3 regions of the Lacrimispora sp. 38-1 genome follow, and region 3 is predicted to be linked to each of the others. Evidence: riboswitches for the same ligand, from Rfam matches in the RefSeq annotation. Region 3 holds a riboswitch; each other region holds the start of a gene.
What was found. A riboswitch is a leader RNA that binds a small molecule or an ion and turns the genes downstream of it on or off. The one in region 3 is predicted to bind thiamine pyrophosphate.

Region 1 (7,798 bases), on a different contig from region 3:
GCCTTGATGGTTTCCTGATTATCGGGCAGCAGATATTTGGAGTCCCGCATAATTTCAATCTTCACAAAGTTACCGCACCCTAATTCTCTTGCAAGCCTGGCGATTCGCACTGCTTCCCCGGCATCTCTTGCGCCGGAAGTATTGGGAAGCAGTGTGACCCCTTTCGGAATGTAATCCAGAATGTTTTCCTGTTCTTTCGTATTGGCTCGGCGAACGGCAAGGGTAATGATTTCTGCACCGGCATCCTTTACCGCTGCTTCAATCAGGCTCAGGGAATATTTTCCGGAACCCAGAATGAACCGGGAACTAAATTCCTGATCGCCAATAATCAGTTTGTCGTTTGATTGCATAATGTCTACCTTCTTTCTGTAATTCAAGCTTCATATTTTTCTGCAAGAATGCGGAGCACCATATGTGCCTGATGTGCGGCGCACAACATGACTCGTGAGGACATAAGTCCAATATTATCCTCTACATCACTAACTTCATCTCCACAGAGGTAGAAATGATCTGTAATTCTTCTGGTTCTTACAACGTTAGCGGAATCAATTCCTGCCATTCCGGAAGCGGCGATCAGATACCTTTCAGACATCTTTTCCAGCACACTGTTTACCAGCATAGCTTTAGCCTCAGCCCCATCGAAGGCCTCACAAATGATATCCGCATTACAAAGCATTTCATTAAAGTTATTCTCATCGATTTTCCTGGTATGTGTGATGACTCTTATATATGGTGCGATTTCCTTTAAGTTTGCAGCAAGAGCCTCTGTTTTGAAACAACCGGTTTGGGAAGCCTTATACTGCTGGCGGTGGAGATTAGAAACATCCACTTTATCAAAATCAATCAGAATCAGCCTGCCCACGCCTGCACGGGCAAGGGAAACAGCAATATTTGATCCAAGACCTCCAAGCCCGCAGATAGCGACAGTGGAGCTTGCGAACTTATCCTGCAAAGACTTTCCGTTCCGATTGTCAAGAGCTCTCCTCATTTCATCCATTGTAGGAATGTTGTTCATATCAACCTCCTCCTACAAAACTGACTACCTCAACAACATCACCATTTTGAAGTACTGTTTTCTCATAATGCTCTTTTGTAACGATTACTCCGTTCCATTCAACAGCAATCCGCTTGGGATTGTATCTGGTACCTGCCAGATATTCTGCCAGAGTTTTTCCTGCTGCTTCATGAAAAATGCCATTGATTTTTATCATGATTTTAATCCTCCTTAAAAAAATAGGAAGCTGCCTGATTGGCAACTTCCCATATTACTTATAAATTCAGTCGTCCCTACGTTGGCATTATCCAAATCAGGTTAATGGGTCGAAAGTCACACCTTCCTCTCAGCCTGTTTGGGTAAAAACACCCGCAAGCTCCCCGGTATTAAATTGTTATGAATAATAATACTACTATACGTGTGATTATGCAAGACAAATAAAAGGAAAAAGAGATTTATTTTGAATGCTGCATTTCCGTTCAGGTGCATCAGAGGAAGAAGCCGGGAGAGATGCAACAAGGGTAAACACCTGTGAAGATGATAAAATGGTTATTTTCTGCTTACGTTGCATTGAAATTTCACTTAACAAAGTTTCCGGGAAATCCTTTGTAACAGCAGAAGAGAATTCGTTCTGTATTTCATCAATTGCAAATTTCATACCATCATCACAATTGTGGTATTTTAACAGATCACTTAAGCTCTCCAAAGGTGCATTCTGGTACTAAATACCACACCATAGTCATGGTTTTCCCGGCTCCCTGCCTGCCGCAAAACATTTTAAGCCCAAAGGGGCGAAAAGACAACGATTCCTTGCTTTTCCAACTTTAATTTCTTACGCAGATCAATCAATTTCCACCTAAGGAATACCATAAAATGACCAAACTAAATGGCAGGAAGTTTCAGGCAGAGAAACGCAAAACAGATAAATCCTATAAACATTTTAAAAATTATCATAATACCTCCTTTAAATTTCAGTTTTCTGGATTAACTACAATAAAAAACTACCAGTTTATACTGATAGTTAGGAATTCTCTTTACATATTCAATTTTATTGGCCTTACATTATGCTCATAATATTTACTATAAATTATAACTGTTTCTTTAATGTATATAGTCTGATATCATCTGGAAAACCGTTGACTTCCCCACAAATAACATATCCTTGCTTTTGATAAAAAAGTGGAGCTTGAAAAGAATATGTCGTCAGGTGAGCAATCTGGCATCCGGAGGCTTTTGCTTGATGTTCAATTACTTCCAATAAACGTGATGCTATTTTTTGTCCTCTATAAGCTTCCTGCACCCAAAGAACCTCTATTTCTAAGGATGAGAGATAAGTAGATCCCGATACACCTCCCACAATAACTTCCTTTTCATTTCGTGCTATATTTGTAAACTCTATATTTGGTACTTTTAATTTACCGTTTGTTTTTTTCATATTGTGCTCAAGCATTCCATTTATACGAACTGAATTAAAAAACTCTTGTTCATCACAATCATTATAAATAGTTATAGACATTTTTGTCACCTCCATAAAACCAGTGTAATAATCTTTTTATAAGTAGAATATCATCAAACCTGCTAACTATCAATATTAAGTTTTCAATGTACACTAATACGTTAAATTCTAATTTAACTAATACCAAAAACCTGAAAACAAAATAGTTTATTTTCTCTTCCAGATAGCCATAAGCCGGGATAAAGAGAAACATCAAAATATGTTGGATGGTATAAGTATGCCACGGTCTTTCGAAATCATCAGGCAGTAAAGCTACAGCATGAAGATGGTAAAGTGTTTACTAATTTATACAATATTTTAGCAAAAAAAGAGAATGTTGTCTTACTCTCCAGAAGTGTTAGATTTAAAAAGACCGAATGGTGGGCACCAAGGACAAAAGAAAATAAATTTGGATTTGGCCAAGTCAATTTATGGTATCCGGCAAATAATGAAACGGATTCATCTAAAAGATATATTAGTAGAGTTGTTAAACTTATAGAAGAATATTGCGGTGAGAATTGGATTGACTGGTATGAATAAGTTGTTTTTATTTGAAAAATCAAGGAGACCATTTTTTCTATTTATAAAACGTAAGGATATTGTTTGCGTAAATTCAACAGCGTTTCATGTGGAATTTTATAAAAAGGTGCTGTATAATATACTTAATATAAATCCCCATTATCTGGACTTTCTATTATGTTGGTGCAGATAGAAAGCAGCCTGCTGGGTGGTTACGTACTGAATAAGAATTTTGTGTTATCTGGGAAATATACAGAAAAACGACAAAATAGTAGTAAATATAACCGAAAAATTACCGACAAAACTCCGGAAGTCCGGGAACCCTTATAAAGACTGGGTAGGAATGGTTTTATCGCAGATAATTTAAAAACGACAAAACCCTATAAACGACAAATCGAATAGGCATGGTTTTGTCGTTTTTGCATTAAAATATCTAGTAATGAGGCAAGCAGGAGATTAGAAAAGCGACAAAACGTAGTTTGCTAAAAGGATAAGTGGCATAAGGAATTGCCCGACTGGATATTTGAATATTTTATTTGTGAAGTTATTTTCTCTAACAAAAAATCAGATAAGGAAGTGGCAGTATGGTAGACGGTCATATTCATATTGAACGAGGAGAATATACGTATGAATGGGTAAATCAATTTGTTAACAAAGCAGTTGAAAAGCAATTAGATGAGATTTGGCTACTTGAGCATTGTTATCGGTTTGAAGAATTTGTTCCTATGTACGATTCTGTTTGTGCTTATAGCAATTATGTAGATACATGGTTTCACAGAAAAGCAGGAGTTCTGAAACTGGAAAAATATTTGTCACTAATCAAGCAAATTAGAAACAATCAATTCCCTGTTAAGATTAAGTTTGGTCTTGAGATATGCTATTTCAAAGAGTTTGAAGATTTAGTTGTAGAATTAACTAAAGATAAAGATTTTGATTTTTTGCTAGGTAGCGTTCATTTTGTTGATGATTTTGCCTTTGACCATAAGGAGGAGCATTGGAATGGAATTAATGTCGATGAAATATACCATAGATATTTTGAAACATCTGTTTCACTTGCTAAAAGTGGCATATATGACGGTATAGCTCATCCCGATGCGATTAAACTTTTTGGACATAAACCATCATATTCTCTAACAGAATACTACGCTAGTTTAGCAATGGAGCTTTCTAAAAATGATATGTACGCAGAACAAAATAGTGGAGTATTTCGACGTTGTCCTAATACAGCCACACTAGGTATGGATGAAGAAATGCTAAAAATAATGAGTAATAATAATGTCAAAATCATTACAGCATCGGATGCTCATTGCCCTGAAGATGTTGGTGATAGAATACTAGAACTTAACAATTGTTTAAGAAATAATTAGGTGCAAACTAGGTGCAACGGTGTAACCAGTATCAGAGATTGAAAACCATCCTTTCTATGTGTCTGCCAATTACATGGAACAGACTTTGACTATATCAATAAACAAAAAAACAAACTTGTAAAAGGTGTGAAAAATTTCCGACAAAACTACGGAAGTCTGGGAAGTATTGAAAACAAAGGGTTGAGAGGGTTTTGTCGCAATTATGTAAAAACGACAAAACTCCAAAAAGCGACAAAACAATTCAGTATAGTTTTGTCGCTTTTTTATTAACAATATGTAGTAATGGTGGAAAGAAAAAATTAGAAAAACTGTCTCCAATGGAATTTCAGACGCATTAGGAAGGCTTAAGAAAAGTGGACTTCTTTTTAATAATTATTTTTATATAAACGAATAATAAAAATTAATGATGGAAATAATTATGTTGTATCAAATTAATAAAAGTATAAAGGAGAAAAAACTATCCAATGTCGAATATCCATAATTTTGAAGTTAATAAAACGATTAAACTTGATAGCAGTATAGAAGAGCAATTAGCATTAAAACGATATGTTAGCAGAATGATACCGAGAGAAAATACACTTTTTAAACTACGAACTCATAATCCACTGGAAATTGATTCACCAAATCGTGTTGCAGCCAGAAAGGCAATGATCAACCCTAAAGATTTATATTCATTAGAGGCTATAGTTGGAAATAATGATATGTTTCCAATTCATTATCTGGAGAAAGGTCTTATAGCTGCTAAATCCGTATGCAGGATTATAATTAATGATCATAACGGTAGATTATTGGGGTTTGGAACTGGCTTTATGGTTTCACCCACTTTACTAATTACAAATAATCATGTCCTGCCTAATTTAGAAATTTCAGTAAATAGTATTGCTCAATTTAATTATGAACAAGATTTAAATTTTATAGAACGTAAAACTGAAAAGTTCAAATTGAGACCAGATACTTTTTTTATGACTGATGTAGAACTGGATTTTACATTAATTGCAATTGAAGAAATATCATTATCCAGTGTTAACATCAATGATTTCGGATATTTACCATTAATTAAACAAACAGGAAAAGCATTATTAGGGGAATATGTATCTATCATTCAGCATCCCAATGGTTGGTATAAATCCATTGTATTACGAGAAAATGAAATTATTGATATGTTTGATCATTTTATACATTACACAGCGGATACAAATGAGGGGTCCTCAGGTTCGGTTGTTTGTAATGATTCCTGGGAAGTGGTAGCGCTTCACCATGCGGGGATAAAAGATCCCCAAAATCCAGGAAATTATATTGCAAATGAAGGGATCCGTATTAGCAGTATTTTACAATATATAGAGCAAAATAAATATTTACTGAATGATAAACAACAAAAACTGATTGAAAATTTAGGAAAAGATATTGATGTTCAGTTAAATCAAACGACAGACGGCATTACAAATACTAATAATGAGGAAGATATTGTAGCTGAAGACTTTAGTTTAGATAGATATATTGATTTAAATGGGCATGATATAAACTTTCTTGGGGAAAATCATAAGATTCCATTGCCTAAGATACGGGCTGATTTAGAAAAGGATATCGCAGAAACCGTGAGTGGTGAGAAAATTTTAAATTACACACATTTTTCAATCATGATTAGCAAATCAAGACGCTTAGCGTTCTATACAGTTGTTGATATTGATGGAAAACAATTAAAAGAAGAAAAAAGATCCAAGTGGCGTTATGACCCAAGAATAGACCGTAAATATCAATGCGGAAATGAACTTTATAAAAACAATAAAGTGGATAGAGGCCATTTAGTCAGAAGAAGAGATCCTGTTTGGGGAGAAGATTCTTTCAATGCAAATGAAGATACATTTCATTATACGAACTGTGCTCCACAGCACGAAAAATTTAATCAAAGTACAAATTTATGGCTCGGTTTAGAAGATTATTTATTAAATATCTTTGAAGGAACCCACAAGGCCGTTGTTTTTACAGGACCAGTATTCAGAGAAAATGATATAAAATTTCGTGATGTAAAGATACCGGAAGAATATTGGAAAGTTGCTGTTGTAATGAAAAGCGATACCGAACTGTCTGCCACTGCATATATTGTGTCACAGAAGGAATATCTTAACGATTTAGAAATTGCAATTCCCGGCGAATTTAAAACATTTCAAATAAAAATTTCAATTATAGAAGCATTAACCGGTTTGGATTTTAATAATCTTCGTAATTATGATCCATTAGAACGCTTCGAATCCACCACGTATGGTACTCTTATTAAAAATTTTAATGATATCATTTTTTAGATGCTATTGAAGAGTGCTTTTTATCGCAACTATATTTATCCATGTAAAGCTGTTATATGGGATTCAGTTGGATTTCCTTTTATATACGAATGATTTTTCTCCAATAATAGTATGCATGAGGGGGAGAATCCAAAAGTTTGTGTAAATCTTCAAACTGATGTAAAATAAAATTACTCAGTTTGGAGGTTTATTTTATGGAGAAAAGAAAAAGGGACGAGTCTCCCGAAAGGCAGGCTCTGCGTGAAATGGTATACGGATACTTGAAAGAAAACCTGGTTACGCCTGGTTAAGAACGGAGTGGATATCAATACTCTCATGAGAGAAAGGCTATATTTGTAACGATTTTACTTACTGGTATGATGATTATACCTGCAAGTGCTGCTGAGGATCAGGCTATTAACTTGGGAGATGAAAGATATCAGATTATGGTACCAGGTTTTATTGAGACAAGAGACATGACAATTAACGGTCAGAACACAACGGTAATTGTTGTTCAGAAACCAGAAGAAATTAGTAAGTATCGGTATCAATTTTTTGATGTAGTAACAACTGATGCAAATGCAACTTACATTATTTCATTTGTCTATAATATGAAACAAGAAGTTGTAGGAGATTATGTGACTGATCTTGAAAATGGTCGTACCAGCTACGTTCCATATTTATATGATGATTTTGATGATTTATCCAAAGAACCTATTTATTGTAAGATTTCATTTACCGGAATTGGTGATAAAACAATTTATGATTTTCCAATTTGGGTCTTGTTTGAAGATAAGAAATAAATTTTTATAAATATAGTTATTTTGGGCGGGACTATTGGTAAAGTAGAGAAATCTATGGTAACGAATAGTCCCATTTTTATATTCTAAAGTAGCGGGACACATCAGTTGGTATTAAGTTTCGTATTGATGCAGTTCTTGACTATACTGCATAGTAGGAGAGACCAATTACATCTATTTCGTAATTGAACCTGAGATGAAAATACAGGGCATTGTTACGTTGCAATTGGATTATGTTTGGCGAACAGGAGGTAAGGATGAATGATCTATCCGATGAAGAGGAAGTGGAACTTACCAAGAAAGTGATTCATATTATCGGGTTTGATACAGTAGAAGAAGTTGAA
Region 2 (7,798 bases), on a different contig from region 3:
CAAATAAAAGCATGGCGGATAATGCGCTCAGGGTTTTGTGCGGTTCCATGAGAGAGTGGGGCAGCGCTCCTTCGGCCGTTGAGCCGGAAATACTGGAAAAGGATCTGGTGTACCTGGGTCTTTCTGGAATGATCGATCCGGTACGTCCTGAAGTAAAAGCAGCGATTACAGAATGCCAGGAAGCAGGTATCCGGCCGATTATGATTACCGGAGACCATAAGGATACAGCTGTTGCCATTGCAAAAGAGCTTGGAATTCTTGAAAATGAAAGCATGGCGGTTACTGGTGCTGAGCTTCAAAAGATCTCTGATGAAGAACTGGAAAAGACAATAAAGAATTATTCTGTTTACGCAAGAGTTCAGCCGGAACATAAGGTACGTATTGTCAGGACATGGAAGAAGCTTTCCAAAGTAACTGCCATGACAGGAGATGGTGTGAACGACGCACCTTCCATTAAAGAAGCGGATATCGGTGTGGGAATGGGAATTACCGGAACAGATGTTACAAAAGATGTTGCAGATATGGTGCTGGCCGATGACAATTTTGCGACTATTGTGGCCGCTGTGGAAGAGGGACGCCGTATTTACGATAATATCCGCAAGGCGATCCAGTTTTTACTTTCCTCAAATCTTGCAGAGGTAATTGCCGTATTTGTCGCCAGCCTTTTAGGGTTTACAATTTTAAAGCCGGTGCATCTGTTGTGGATTAACCTGATTACAGACTGTTTTCCTGCCATTGGTCTTGGTATGGAAGCAGAAGAAGGCGATATTATGAAACGCGCTCCAAGAAGTCCCAAAGATGGCGTATTTTCCGATGGCATAGGGGCCGAAACAGCATTTCAGGGCTGGATGATCGCGATCCTTACTCTGGCTGCGTACTTTATCGGGCATTATATGGAAAGCGGAGTATGGGAGATTGCGGAGAGTTCCGATGGTATGACGATGGCATTTTTAGCCCTGTCTCTTCTTGAAATGTTTCATTCCTTTAATATGCGTTCCAGAAAGGAATCCATCTTTCAATTAAAATCACGGAATAACTTTCTGACCGCATCGTTAGCGGTATCCTTTGTTTTGACAACTGCCGTAATTTATGTTCCGTTTTTAAGAGAAGCATTTTCATTTGAGCATATTTCATTTGTAGAATATCTTGTAGCGATATTGATTTCCGTTTCCATCATTCCGATTGTGGAGATTATGAAACGGTTGAAGCATAAAAAGAAATAAGTGTAACAACGAAAAATACCGTCCGGATGGACGGTATTTTACACTTGTATGTCTGACTTCAGGGGCGCACGTACCCCGCTAAACTTTAACCATTTACCGCCTGACGTTTCATCTGGCTGATGGCTTCGATGACCGGAGGCAGATATAATATTACTATAGTAACAACCATCTCAGGAACAATATAGGTGGCGTTATATCCAAAGGTATATAAAAGCGGGTTCATGCCTTCCGGTGCATAGGAAGCAAAGAATATATAACCGGATATAACATGGCAGAGGTATCTGCCCAAAACACCTGTAACATAACCAGGAATCAGACCATACTTTCTATTATGAAATAATCCCGAAAGTCCCAGGCATCCAAATGCAACCGGATAGTCCAGGAGGAACTGAACGGGGGCATAGATATATGGCTCCACAATAAATTGAAGAATTCCGTATGCCACTCCTGTCATGATTCCGGCCTTAACGCCGTAGATATAGCCGGTCAGACAGATGAACAGCATGGAGAACAGTGTGATGGAACCTCCAAACGGGAGTGAGGCAAATTTGATGAAAGAAGCCACCAGCGCCAGTGCCATCGCGCCTGCGCAGGTTACCATCTGGCGGGTTTTCAGCTGTCTTGTAGGCAGGTTTTTGCCAGTAAGCAGATGAAGTCCAAGCAGAATCACCAGAAGCGCAGCAACCACCAGACCGTATCCGCCTGGTTTTAAGAAGTATTCTCCGGATTCCTGAGAATAGGTTAGAAAAAATGACATTAAAAAACCTCCTTTATATGCACAGGAGGGGACTACTACTATTGCTTCCTTCCGCCGGCATTATCCGGTTCAAGTAGTAAGGGTCAGGTAAATACCATTCTCAGCCTAAGGCTCCCCCAGCGTGTCATAATTTTTTCATTTCGGTGTGAGTATAACTGAAATAAAAGGGATTGTCAAGCTATTTGAACCTGTAAAAATAAGTATAAAAAAGTAAATTAAGCACAACCTAGTAAAGCAGTGCATCATTGCATTTTTTCGGATTAAAAATACAGATGCGGAGGTTGTGTATATGACAGGCTTTATCATAGCTCTGATATCAGGAGCGCTAATGAGTATACAGGGAGTATTAAATACGGGAGTGTCCAAACAGACAAGTATGTGGGTGTCCACCGGCTGGGTTCAGCTGACCGCCTTTTTAACCTGCCTGATTTTATGGTATTTTTCAGGAAGGGACGATATTTCAGCCCTTCTTACGGTTCACCCCAAATACATGCTGATCGGAGGTATTCTAGGCGCATTCATTACTTATACAGTTGTAAAAAGTATGGGGACCTTGGGTCCGGCTAAAGCCGCGCTGATTATAGTAGTATCCCAGATAGTGGTGGCTTATGCAGTGGAGGTATTTGGATTATTCGGTGTGGAAAAAGTGGGATTTGAGTGGAAAAAACTGATTGGGGCAGTTGTAGCCATCATAGGCATTATAATCTTTAACTAATTTGGAAATAGTGCTTGTATTTACTTATTTCTTTAGGTAGAATAGGTACAAGGGCTGAGGATGGGATCCTTTTTTGCAAAATTTTGTAAAGGGAGGATTCCATGAACTATCATAGGATTAAGATCGCAGCCATAGCTATATGTGTAATCATATGCAGCATCTGCTATGGCTTAAACAGAAATCATATATACCCGGAAGAAAAAGCTTTTGTTTCTATTCAGGAGCCGCCTGTTTCCTCAATGGAGGAAACTCCGGCCTCGGATTCCCTGAAAGCACCGGAAGAACCGTCACGTATTTGCTATGTACATATATGCGGAGAGGTGGTTTCTCCGGGAGTCTATGAGCTGGAGGAGGGAAGCCGTATTTTTCAGGCTGTCGCGGTGGCCGGAGGCTTTACGGAGAATGCAGCTGCCGATACGTTAAACATGGCAGAGCAGGTCAAAGATGGTATGAAGATTCAGGTGCCGGATCAGGAGGAAGCCAAAAGGCTTTTGGATCAGGGAACATCTTCCTTGAAAAATATACCGGAAGGCAGTCATAAGGTGAATCTTAACACGGCAGGTAAGGAAGAACTGATGACTTTAAGAGGTGTCGGAGAGGCAAAGGCGGATGACATCATTCGTTACCGGGAGAGTCACGGCGGATTTCAGAAGATTGAAGATATTATGAAGATATCAGGGATTAAGGAGGCAGCCTTTCAGAAGATAAAAGACGATATAACGGTTTAAATAGAAAACAGAGGTGCAAAATGGCAAGTGTTTTAGTAGTAGATGACGAAAAACTGATTGTAAAAGGAATGAGATTCAGTCTGGAGCAGGACGGTATGGAAGTGGACTGTGCCTATGACGGTGAGGAAGCCATTAATCTGGCAAAGCAGAAGGAATACGATGTAGTGCTTTTGGACGTTATGCTTCCAAAGTATGATGGATACGAAGTTTGTCAGGCGATCCGGGAGTTTTCCGAGATGCCCATCATCATGCTGACAGCCAAGGGCAATGATATGGATAAGATTCTCGGGCTGGAGTACGGAGCCGATGACTATATTACAAAGCCCTTTAATATTCTGGAGGTAAAAGCCAGGATTAAGGCAATCATGCGGAGAAATGCCAAGAAGGGCAGACGGGATCATAAGGAAGACAGCCATCTGGTGACAGCCGGTGATTTAAAACTGGACCGGGATGCCAGACGGGTCTTTATCGCAGATAAGGAGATCAATTTAACGGCCAAGGAATTCGATCTTCTGGAACTTTTAACCTGCAATCCCAGTAAGGTTTACAGCAGAGAACAGCTGCTTACTTATGTTTGGGGAAACAAGGCGATGGACACAGGCGATGTCCGTACGGTAGACGTTCATGTAAGGCGTCTGAGGGAGAAAATCGAGCCCAGCCCCAGTGATCCCAAATATGTGCATACCAAATGGGGTGTGGGATATTATTTCCGCGTCTAGTGAAAAAAGGAGGATTTCTTCCGGGAAGCCGGAGAGATCCGCCTTTTCTTAAATTAAGGAGTGCTGATACGATGAAGAAAAGCCCGCAGGGTGAACGATGGAGAAGGCTTGATAATACGGCAAAGATTTTTCCGGTCATAGCCGATGAAAATTTAAGTAATGTGTTCCGGATCAGCGCTGAGCTGAAGTGTGAAGTGGTTCCAGGAACCTTGCAGAGAGCATTAGAGGAAGTTCTGCCGCAGTTTGAAGGATTTTCGGTGAAACTGCGGAGGGGTTTTTTCTGGTATTATTTTGAACACAACAGCCGGATGCCGGTCATTGAGCGGGAGACCACTTACCCCTGTAAGTATATTGACCCACACAGCAACCAGCTTTTTTTATTCCGGGTCACTTATTTTGGCAGGCGGATCAACCTGGAAGTATTTCATGCTGTCACAGACGGACTGGGTGCCGTTAATTTCTTAAAGGCACTGGTTTACCGCTATCTTGATCTGGTAAAGGATTCAAGAACTGGTCACAGGGCGACCCAGAAGATTTCTTCCGATGTTTCCATGAATGTGGAGGACAGTTATGTCCGCCATTATAAAAAGATCCGGAAACAGAAATACAGTTCTGCAAAAGCGTATCATATTACCGGAGAATATCTCTCCCTGGATGAGGAGAACATTCTTCACGGCTATATAGGTTTAAAAGAGATGAAGGCAGTGAGTAAGCGTTACGGAGTCAGCATCACCCGGTTTTTAACCGCTGCACTGATCTGGTCAATTTATCAGGAATATTTAAAAAAGAAGCCGTCTGAACATTCCATTGGTATCAGCATTCCCATCAATTTAAGGAATTTTTTCGGTTCTGAGACAATGGCTAATTTTTTTGCTGTGACTCTGGTGGAATTTCTTTCATCCGGAGAGAATCACACGTTTGAGGAAATATTAAGCGTGGTCAGCACCCAGATGGATGAGAAAATTACAAAAGAGAAGATGGAGGAGACCATTTCCTATAATGTTTCCAGTGAGAAGAAGTGGTATCTGCGCATCACCCCTCTGGTGATAAAATGGCTTGCTTTGAATCTGATATTCTGGAAGAACAATGGGGCATATACCATGACACTGTCAAATATCGGTCCCATCGAAATGGATGAAGAATATGCAAAAGAGATTGAACGCTTCACCATGATGATCGGAGTTTCACGCAGACAGCCAATGAAATGCGGAGTCTGCTCTTACGGGGGTGAGGTTATCGTCACCTTCAGTTCTGTTTTTCAGGATACAAGGCTTGCGGATACGTTTTTTTGTTTTCTGAAGAAAGAAGGGATTCCGGTAGAGCTTGAAAGCAATGGAGTGCCGGACCACAGAGATGATAAGGGTCAGTATCCCCAGATCCGGTATGATAAAGAACGAATGAAAAAGATTGCCAATGTTTTTTATGGAATCATGATTTTTGCAGCGGCTATTCTTGGCGTTATTAACCTTGCTACCTATTCCGGCTCCATATGGTCCGTGATTGCAATCGTCTTAATGGCTTATTCCGTCATGACAGTCCGGTATTCCTTTATGCGCCATTCCAATCTGGCAGGGAAGGTTGTCATGCAGACCATAGCGGCAGAGATCGTATGGTTTTGCATTGATCATGTAACGGGGTACAGCGGCTGGTCGGTAAACTATGGCATACCAAGTACCATATTGTTTGCGGACCTGGCAGTGGTATTTTTGATTCTTGTAAACCGAATGAACTGGCAGAGTTATTTCATGTATCAGATTGCAGTTACCGTTTTCAGCTTTATTCCGCTTATTCTATGGGCCGCAGGGCTGATTACCAGACCGCTTATGTCCATTGTGACAGTGGCAGTGACCGTGATTATTCTTGCTGTAACCATTGTTTTGGGAGACCGGAGAGTAAAGAATGAGCTGATCCGGCGGTTTCATATATAGAAAATGCTGTCTGGAAAGGAGGTATGACACATGAGAAGAAAAAAGGTGAGTGTGATGGGAAATCTGGTAAGAGATATGATGCAGAATGTAATGGAGACTTCTTTTAAGCAGCCAATCCAGAGCGGAGAGCTGAGAAAAAACCCGGTGGAGCCTGCCTGGGTATGCCCTGCTGGATATGAATATGAAATTATAGAAAAATGTCATTTAAAGATGGAGTATTTAAGACCTGTGGGAGTGGTTACCGGACGCGTGATTCTTCAGCTTCACGGAGGCGGTTATATCGGTCCCATGAAAAATATTTACCGGAGATTTGCAGTCCGGTATTCCAAGATAAGCTACGGAGGAGATGTACTGACTCCGGATTACCGGGTGGCTCCCGAAGATCCCTATCCGGCTGCTTTGCAGGATGCCGTTTCAGCCTACCAGTGGCTTTTACAGGAGAAGGGGTATGCCCCCGAAAATATTGTAATAGCAGGAGATTCGGCGGGCGGAGGTTTAGGTCTTGCCCTGGGCCTTTATTTAAAGGATAACCACCTGCCTCTTCCGGGAGGCTTTCTCACCATGTCTGCCTGGACGGATTTAACAAACAGCGGAGAAAGTTATCAGGTTAATTATGAGCTGGATCCGCTTTTTGGCAATTCCACCCATAACATGCTTTATGATTCCACCTATATCGGAGAAGCGGATCCGCTGGAACCATATATCTCTCCGCTGTTCGGGGATTTTAGCGGTTTTCCTCCGGTGCTCATGCAGGTGGGAAATTTTGAGGTTCTATTAAGCGATACCCTTATGGTGGGGGAGAAGTTAAAAAAAGCAGGTGTAAAATGCCGGATATCCGTCTTTGAAGGAATGTTTCATGTATTTCAGATGGGGCTTGATTTAATACCGGAGAGCCGGGAAGCCTGGGAGGAAGCGGAAGAATTCTTACGTGTTGTTTATCATATTAATGTAAAGCCGGAAGGAAAGGTTGTCCGGAAGGTGAAGACAGGACAGAAACGGTCTGCGAGAGATATCACCGGCTTTTTAATTGCCATGATGAAGAAAGAATTGAATGGATAGAGGAGATACGAATGAAGATCACATTGGTGACTGTGGGAAAGATAAAAGAAAAATTTTATACCGACGCCATAGCCGAATACAGCAAAAGACTGAGCCGGTACTGTAAGCTGGAGGTGATCCAGGTGGCAGATGAAAAAACACCCGATCACGCCAGTGAGACGGTAGAACGGCAGATTAAGGAGAAGGAAGGCGAGAGAATTCTTCTCTCTATAAAAGAAGGGGCCTATGTGATCGCTCTGGCCATTGACGGAGATACTCCTGATTCTGTGAAGCTGTCAGAAAAAATAGCGGCTCTTGGAGTCGGTGGAGTAAGTCAGATTGTATTTATTATCGGAGGTTCCCTTGGACTGGCGGATGCTGTGTTAAAGCGGGCGGATTACAAATTGAGCTTTTCCAATATGACGTTTCCCCATCAGCTGATGCGGGTGATTTTACTGGAGCAGATTTATCGGAGTTATCGGATTATAAATGGGGAACCGTACCACAAATAGGCAAAGAATTTTCTTTAATGTTAAAGCCTGATTTAAAAAAATATCAGGCTCAAACATTTTTCTATAGTAGCTTAAAATCAAATCATTCTTGTCTTTTTTATTACTCTAAAAAGAATTGATACAAAAATTATTTCTATAAAAACCATGGTTGATATCAAAACAACATGTGAAAACACAG
Region 3 (7,798 bases):
CTCAGTTTTAAGCCAAAAGCTACCGCTTTACAGGAAAAAATAAAATCATTGGTATCATTTTGTGCATGTTTTGTCTAATCAAAGATATGGATTTTTGACTCTGTCCTTTTATAATAAAAGATAAGAAAAGAAGGAGGAGTCGACTATGATCGTACCCAGACATTATGAAAATCTGCATCTGCTTCATGAAAACACCATGCCACACAGAGCTTATTATATCCCGGCTTCCACAGCACAGTTTGATCTGATTCATAAAAGAGAAAATTCCGACCGTTTCTGCCTCTTAAACGGAAACTGGAAGTTTCGCTATTATGACAGCATTTATGACGTTAAAGAAGAATTTTATCTGGAAGGCTTTGATACGTCTAAGTTTGGTGAGATTCCGGTACCCGGTTGTTTTCAAAATTATGGCTATGACAAGCACCAGTATACCAATACCAAATATCCATTCCCCATGGACCCTCCCTATGTTCCGGCTGAGAATCCATGCGGTGCATACGTCCATCATTTTGTCTATAAGAGAGAGTGTGAGGCACCCAGAGCTTACTTAAACTTTGAGGGAGTGGATTCCTGTTTCTATGTGTGGTTAAACGGCAGCTATGTGGGATACAGCCAGGTTTCTCATGGAACCAGCGAATTTGATGTAACAGGAGTGATTCGGGAGGGGGACAATACTCTTTCCGTTCTCGTCCTAAAATGGTGTGACGGAAGCTACCTTGAAGATCAGGACAAATTCCGTATGACCGGAATTTTCCGGGACGTATATCTGCTGAAGAGACCGGAAGAAGGGATTTTTGATTACTTCCTCACTACATCTGTGAGAGGTGGCCAGGCTCATGTTGAGGCTGCAATTACCTTTAGCGGTAAAGAGATTCCAGTGACAGTAACCGTAACAGACAGAAACGGGAATACCGTTGCCAGAAAAGAGGGATATCCTGCAGAAGGAAAGATAAAATTTGATATAGAAAATCCTGTGCTCTGGAATGCAGAAAACCCGTATCTTTATACGGTTGTATTTGAGACCGGCCAGGAAGCAATCGTTGACCGTCTGGGAATCAGGGAAATTACCAATCGTGATGGTGTGGTATATTTAAACGGTGAGAAAATTAAGTTCCATGGTGTAAACCGCCACGACAGCGATCCGGTTACCGGTTTTACAATCAGCCTGGATCAGATGAAGCGTGATTTGCGACTTATGAAGCAGCATAATGTAAATGCTATCCGCACCAGCCATTATCCCAATGCGCCTCAGTTCTATCAGCTTTGTGATGAATATGGATTTTATGTCATTGATGAGGCAGATAATGAAAGCCATGGTACCGGCTATATTTATATGGAGACCCGTACTACGGAGGTATGGCGTGACCGCTGGAACCGCGCTATTGCGGACAATCCGGAATTTACGGAGGCGACCGTTGACAGGACAAAGCTTTTGGTCGAGCGGGATAAGAACCGTCCCTGCGTAGTAATCTGGTCTATGGGAAATGAATGCGCTTACGGCTGCACATTTGAAGCGGCACTTTCCTGGACAAAGTCTTACGATCCCACCAGGCTTACTCACTATGAGGGTGCCAGATACCGGGCTGTGGATAAAACTTATGATTTCTCCAATATCGATTTATTCAGCCGGATGTACCCCAGCCTGGAAGAAATTATCGAATACACCAAACGTGAGACTGCAAAGCCATTTATCCTGTGTGAATACAGTCATGCCATGGGGAATGGACCTGGGGATCTGGAAGGTTACTTCCAGGTGTTTGAACAGTACGACCGTGTATGTGGCGGTTTTGTATGGGAATGGTGTGACCATGCAATTTACCAGGGAAGAACCATTGACGGTAAGCCGATGTATCTTTATGGAGGAGATCATGGGGAATATCCTCATGACGGCAATTTCTGTATGGATGGTCTTGTATATCCGGACAGAAGACCGCATACGGGTCTGATGGAGTTTAAGAATGTAAATCGCCCGGTACGTGTAGTCTCCTTTGATCAGGAGAAAAAAGAACTGACGCTTCATAATTACCTTCATTTCACCAATTTTAAAGAATATGGATATATCACCTATGAGATGACCTGCGATGGTGAGTTAAAGGCAAAGAAAGTTGTGGGGGAAGCTGATATGCCCGAGCTTATGCCCCGGCAGGAGTGCAGACTTCCGCTGAACTTTGAGGTTCCGGCAGCAGGTAAATGTTACTTAAAGGTAAGTTATTATCTGAAGGAAAGCAGTGCTCTTGTAGAAGCAGGAAGCCTTCTTGGATTTGATGAGATTCTGCTGAAAAACGAAGATATGAGAAACCAGACGGCAGCAGCACTCTTAGACGAAAAAGTGAAGGACGGAGCATTTGAGGTATGCGAAGACGATCGTTATATTCATATTAATGGGAAAAGCTTTTTCTACACCTACAGTAAATTGACAGGAATATTTCAGAAAATGAACTTTGAAAACCATTCCATTCTGGAACGTCCTATGGAAATTAATATCTGGAGAGCACCTACGGATAATGACAGTGATATTAAAAGTAAATGGATGGAGGCTCACTATCACCGTGCTTCTTCCAGAGGGTATGAAACCAGATGGGAAGAAAAAGAAGGCTGCCTTGAAATATCCACTGTGATGTCTATGGTAGCAGCACCCATTCAGCGGATTTTAATGATTGATGCGTTATGGACGATCGGAGCAGATGGCGCTTTAAGCGGAAAGCTGGATGTAAAGAGAGATAAGGAGTTTCCGGAACTTCCACGGTTTGGTCTCAGACTGTTCCTTTCAAAACAGATGGATCAGGTGACCTATTTCGGACTTGGCCCTGTCGAAAACTATATAGATAAGAAAAATGCCAGCTATCATGGTCTGTTTTCTTCCAGCGTAAAAGAAATGCATGAGGACTATTTAAGACCACAGGAAAACGGAAGCCGCAGTGATTGTGACTTTGTAACCATAGAGGGAGGCAGTCTGTCACTCACTGTTGCAGCTCATAAGGCATTCTCTTTCCATGCATCAGAATATACACAGGAGGAACTGACGGAAAAAGCCCATAATTATGAATTGATTCCTTCCGGCTTTACAGAATTCTGTGTGGACTACCGGCAGAACGGAATGGGATCGGAAAGCTGCGGACCGGAACTCCGGAAAGAATATATGTTTGAGGAAGAAGAATTTACATTTGAGTTTAAGATGGTGCCCGGAAGTAACCGGAACGGTTCCATGAAATAAATTCGAAATACGAAAATATGGAAGACAGGGGAGATGCATAAGCACCTCCCCTTATACTATTTCTCTAAAATCACCGCAATTGTTGGGCTTTCCTTTTTCCATGGAGTCCCAGACACGTCTGCATATGTACCACAGACTTTAAAGCCAGATGCTTCCACCTCTTTTATCAGAGTCGCTTCTGTATAATAGGTATTCCAGAGATAGTAAACAGAAGCTCCTGTTTTTGAAATAATGACGTATTGATCCAGGGTTACATTAACAGGATACTTGCAGCATCTTTTCAATTCAGCATATTCATCCTCCCGCCAGAAACCGTTGCTTTCATGAATATCCCATATCTGTTTTTCCTGGAAACTATCGAATTCATTTAAGGAAAAAGCATCAAACAAAAATTTACCTCCTGGTTTTAAACGGTCATAAACCTGTTTTAAAACGATTTTTCTTTTCTCAGGAGAAAGAGCACCGTAATCACAGTAAATCATTACTGCAAAATCAAATGTACGGTTTAATTCAAGGGAAAGATAGTTCTGACAGGAATAATCGATGTTTAACTTTTTTTCAGCAGCTGATTTTTTTGCATAATCAATGGAACGTGAGGAAAAATCCACTCCGGTTACATTAAATCCGGATTTTGAAAAGAATTCTCCATAGATTCCGGGACCGCACCCTAAATCCAGCAGCAGGGGATAGTCTTTGGGCGGAACCGTTTTGGCAATCCATTCCGCTGATTTCCGGATAAAATCCAGCTTTCGGCTGGCACCGTCAAATTCCGGATCAAGATGGGCTTTCAGCATTTGTCTGGAAATGTATTCATCATCCCAAAAAGGAATACTGGTTTCCTGATATAATTCAGGTCGTTTTAATAAATCTTTGATTTCATACAGCATAATGAGCGCCTCCTTATAAATTGGTAAAATAATAGCCGCGGACATTACTCCGCGGCTGTTCTTAAATCGATAAAGAAAAGACTGAGAGTAAATAAAATCAAAAAGCAGGCACAAAAATAAGGCTGACAATTCAGCTTTTAATTTTCGTCTGTTCCATTGATTTTTTTACTCTTTTCCAGCTATATCCATGTCTGCGAATTTATAACATCTGATATACCGGAATTTCTTCACCTCTTTTTATTATTTTTACCTTTTAATCATATTGCAGTATACACGTTTTGTCAATCATAAACCATCAGTTAATCAGCTGGCGCAGATAGGAAAGCAGACCCAGCCTGCGAAACGTTTCTAATAAAAAGGCGGCAAACAGAGTACCGCACACTGTGCTCATAAGAAAGGGAACAACAAAGAAGAAAACTGCAACTTCCTTTCCCAGTATCAGCACTGCAACCGGATAGCTGAGAAGAGCGCCGATCAGCCCGGTTCCTGTAATTTCTCCCACATAGGCCAAAAGAAGTTTTCCGGTCTTTTTAAACAGAAGCGCACTGAGATATGCCCCCACCATGCTTCCGGGGAAAGCCAGAAGCGTTCCGGTACCGGATAAGTTTCTGATGAGAGATGAGACAAATGCCATGGCAACTCCGTAAGCAGGACCTAAAAATACCCCTGCCAGTACATTTACCAGGTGCTGAATCGGGAAACATTTGGAGGCTCCGATGGGAATGGAAAAGCCGGAGAGCGAAACGGTGAGTGCTACCAGCATTCCGCCAGCCGCCAATTTTTTTATGGTAACTCCTGCAGAGGTCTGAGTGACAGCAGCTTTATTTAAATTTGTTTTCGGATTCATGATTTTTTCTCCTTTTAAGTCAATATCATTCGTCATAGATGTTGACAATCTCTCCGTCTAAAATCCGGTTCATATTTTTCATAGCGCAGAAATTACCGCACATGGAACAGGTATCTTCTTTTTCCGGTTTGGAAGATGCACGATACCTTCTTGCTTTTTCCGGATCAATGGACAGAGCAAACATTGCTTCCCAGTCCAGCCGTTTCCTTGCATCACTCATCTGGTAATCCCATTCTTTCGCACCCTTGATGCCTTTTGCCAGATCAGCAGCATGGGCTGCAATCCGGGCAGAGATAATGCCTTCCTTCACATCATCTGCATCAGGAAGCCTTAAATGTTCCGCAGGGGTCACGTAGCAGAGGAAAGAAGCTCCGGCAGCAGCAGCTATGGCCCCTCCGATGGCTGCGGTAATGTGATCATATCCGGGAGCAATGTCAGTGACGAGAGGCCCCAGTACATAAAAAGGTGCACCCTTACAGATAGTCTGCTGGATTTTCATATTGGCGGCGATCTGGTCCAGGGGCATATGTCCTGGTCCTTCAATAATTACCTGTACATCCTTTTCCCACGCACGGCGGGTCAGTTCCCCAAGGGTAACCAGCTCTTCAATCTGGGAAATATCAGAGGCATCCGCAATGCAGCCAGGTCGGCAGGCATCTCCAAGGCTTAATGTCACATCATGTTCCCGGCAGATTTCCAGAATACGGTCATAATGCTCATAGAATGGATTTTCATTTCCAGTCATCTCCATCCAGGCAAAGATGATGGAACCGCCTCTGGATACAATATTAGTCAGGCGTTTTGCCTCTTTAAAACGGTGCGCTGTCTGCTTGTTGATGCCTACGTGAATAGTCATGAAATCCACTCCGTCAAGGGCATGCATTTCCACAATCTGAATCCATTCTTCAGAAGTTATCTCCTTAAGAGGCTTATGATAATAAACAACGGCATCGTAAATGGGCACCGTTCCAATCATGGCCGGGCATTCTCCTGTCAGCCGTTTCCTGAATTTCCTTGTATCTCCGAAGGAACTTAAATCCATAATGGATTCAGCCCCCAGTGAAACCGCATCCTCTACCTTTTTTAATTCCAGATCCATGTCATTTAAATCTCTGGAAGTTCCAAGATTTACATTGATTTTTGTTTTCAGCATGGAACCGATGGCGTTTGGCTCCAGGCAGGTATGGTGTTTGTTGGCAGGGATAACTGCCTTACCTTGTGCAATCAGCTTTATAAGCTCCTCCGGTTTAATCCCTTCTTTTTTCGCTGTGATTTCCATTTCCCGCGTCATAATGCCTTTTCTTGCGGCATCCATCTGTGTGGTGTAATTCATATGTAGTCCTCCTTCATTATTTGGAGGGATTTACGGCTCTGGACAAAAAAAGAGCCCATACCAACAGGTACAGGCCCAGATCAATACATCCGTCTCGTATAAATCCCTACGTTGGCATTACCCAAATCAGGTTATAAAGGTCGAAGTTTGATAACTTCCTCTCAGCCCGCATACGAGCTCCCTCTTGTGGCACTAGTGTAGCACCGGTCTAAATGAATGTCAAGTGGAATTTGCTTAATCAAAGTGGGAGGATCAATCAGTTATTGCAGATTTCATCTCTCTTATGTAGCTGCAGATCGGTTCCACACAGTCTTTTCCATGCATGGCAGCCAGCTTCACAATGGCGCTTCCCACGATAATACCATCTGCATATTTACTTAATTCCTTCGCCTGTTCCGGTGTGGAAATTCCAAAGCCTATGGCACAGGGAATATCTTTGGAATTCTTTACAAGAGAAACCATATCTCCGATGTCAGAGGTGATTTCCTTTCTCACACCTGTTACGCCCATGGAAGAAACACAGTAAACAAATCCCTCTGCTTCTGAAGCAATGGCCGTAATCCGTTCCTTAGAAGTGGGAGCGATCAGAGAAATTAAGTCAATCCCGTACTTTTGGCAGATGGGATGAAGTTCATTCTTTTCTTCAAAAGGCATATCTGGCACGATAAGAGCATCGATGCCGCATTCTGCCGCATTTTTAATGAAACGCTCGCTTCCATATACAAATATGGGATTAATGTAAGTCATAAATGCCAGGGGCACATTTGTTTTTTGCCGAATGCGTGTGACAGTTTCGAAAATTTTATCTGAGGTAGTGCCGGAGGCAAGGGCGCGCTGGTCAGCTTCCTGGATCACGATTCCCTCTGCAACCGGATCAGAAAAAGGAATTCCCAGTTCTATGATATCGGCACCTGCCTTAGCCATGGCAGGAACCAGCTGCTCTGTAATTGCAAGGTCCGGGTCACCGGCTGTAATAAACGGGATAAATGCTTTCCCTTTTGCAAATGCTTCACTGATTCTACTCATAGATTTCTACCCCCTTGTAACGTGCAATTGCGGCCACATCCTTGTCTCCTCGGCCGGATAAGTTAATGACGATAACCTGGTCCTTTCCCATGGAAGGTGCAACTTTTCTGGCATAAGCCACGGCATGGGCGCTTTCAATGGCTGGTATGATTCCTTCCTTCCGGGATAAATATTCAAATGCATCTACCGCCTCGTTGTCGGTAACAGGAACATAATCTGCTCTTCCGGTATCAAACAGTGCGGCGTGCTCCGGTCCGATTCCCGGATAGTCAAGTCCTGCTGAGATGGAGTAAACCGGAGCGATCTGTCCGTATTCATCCTGGCAGAAGTAGGATTTCATACCATGGAAAATACCCACGGTTCCTGTGGAGATGGTGGCAGCATTTTTATCTGTATCAATGCCGTGTCCTGCAGCCTCACAGCCCACCAGCTTAACAGAGCTGTCTCCAATAAAATCATAAAACAGGCCCATGGCATTGCTGCCTCCGCCC

Region 1: linked by a shared signal. The riboswitch ahead of thiS (sulfur carrier protein ThiS) and the one ahead of thiC (phosphomethylpyrimidine synthase ThiC) in region 3 are both predicted to bind thiamine pyrophosphate.
Region 2: linked by a shared signal. The riboswitch ahead of thiT (energy-coupled thiamine transporter ThiT) and the one ahead of thiC (phosphomethylpyrimidine synthase ThiC) in region 3 are both predicted to bind thiamine pyrophosphate.

Annotation. Positions count from the first base shown of each region.
Region 1 covers NZ_JBANEW010000099.1:248,486-256,283, reverse strand. The annotation lists gene V7D18_RS26825 (thiazole synthase) at 1-350, opposite strand, end outside; gene thiF (thiamine biosynthesis protein ThiF) at 374-1,015, opposite strand; gene thiS (sulfur carrier protein ThiS) at 1,017-1,211, opposite strand; TPP riboswitch at 1,268-1,387, opposite strand; gene V7D18_RS26810 (GNAT family N-acetyltransferase) at 2,082-2,510, opposite strand; gene V7D18_RS26805 (hypothetical protein) at 2,784-3,029, shown strand; gene V7D18_RS26800 (PHP domain-containing protein) at 3,593-4,375, shown strand; gene V7D18_RS26795 (DNA/RNA non-specific endonuclease) at 4,840-6,675, shown strand; gene V7D18_RS26790 (hypothetical protein) at 7,077-7,457, shown strand; gene V7D18_RS26785 (VOC family protein) at 7,712-7,798, shown strand, end outside.
Region 2 covers NZ_JBANEW010000055.1:142,440-150,237, reverse strand. The annotation lists gene V7D18_RS14835 (cation-translocating P-type ATPase) at 1-1,223, shown strand, start outside; gene thiT (energy-coupled thiamine transporter ThiT) at 1,309-1,980, opposite strand; TPP riboswitch at 2,010-2,108, opposite strand; gene V7D18_RS14825 (DMT family transporter) at 2,270-2,695, shown strand; gene V7D18_RS14820 (helix-hairpin-helix domain-containing protein) at 2,797-3,423, shown strand; gene V7D18_RS14815 (response regulator transcription factor) at 3,444-4,142, shown strand; gene V7D18_RS14810 (DUF6320 domain-containing protein) at 4,214-6,070, shown strand; gene V7D18_RS14805 (alpha/beta hydrolase) at 6,101-7,129, shown strand; gene rlmH (23S rRNA (pseudouridine(1915)-N(3))-methyltransferase RlmH) at 7,141-7,620, shown strand.
Region 3 covers NZ_JBANEW010000066.1:27,877-35,674, reverse strand. The annotation lists gene V7D18_RS19595 (glycoside hydrolase family 2 TIM barrel-domain containing protein) at 146-3,214, shown strand; gene V7D18_RS19590 (class I SAM-dependent methyltransferase) at 3,271-4,101, opposite strand; gene thiW (energy coupling factor transporter S component ThiW) at 4,397-4,948, opposite strand; gene thiC (phosphomethylpyrimidine synthase ThiC) at 4,974-6,281, opposite strand; TPP riboswitch at 6,367-6,475, opposite strand; gene trpA (tryptophan synthase subunit alpha) at 6,534-7,307, opposite strand; gene trpB (tryptophan synthase subunit beta) at 7,300-7,798, opposite strand, start outside.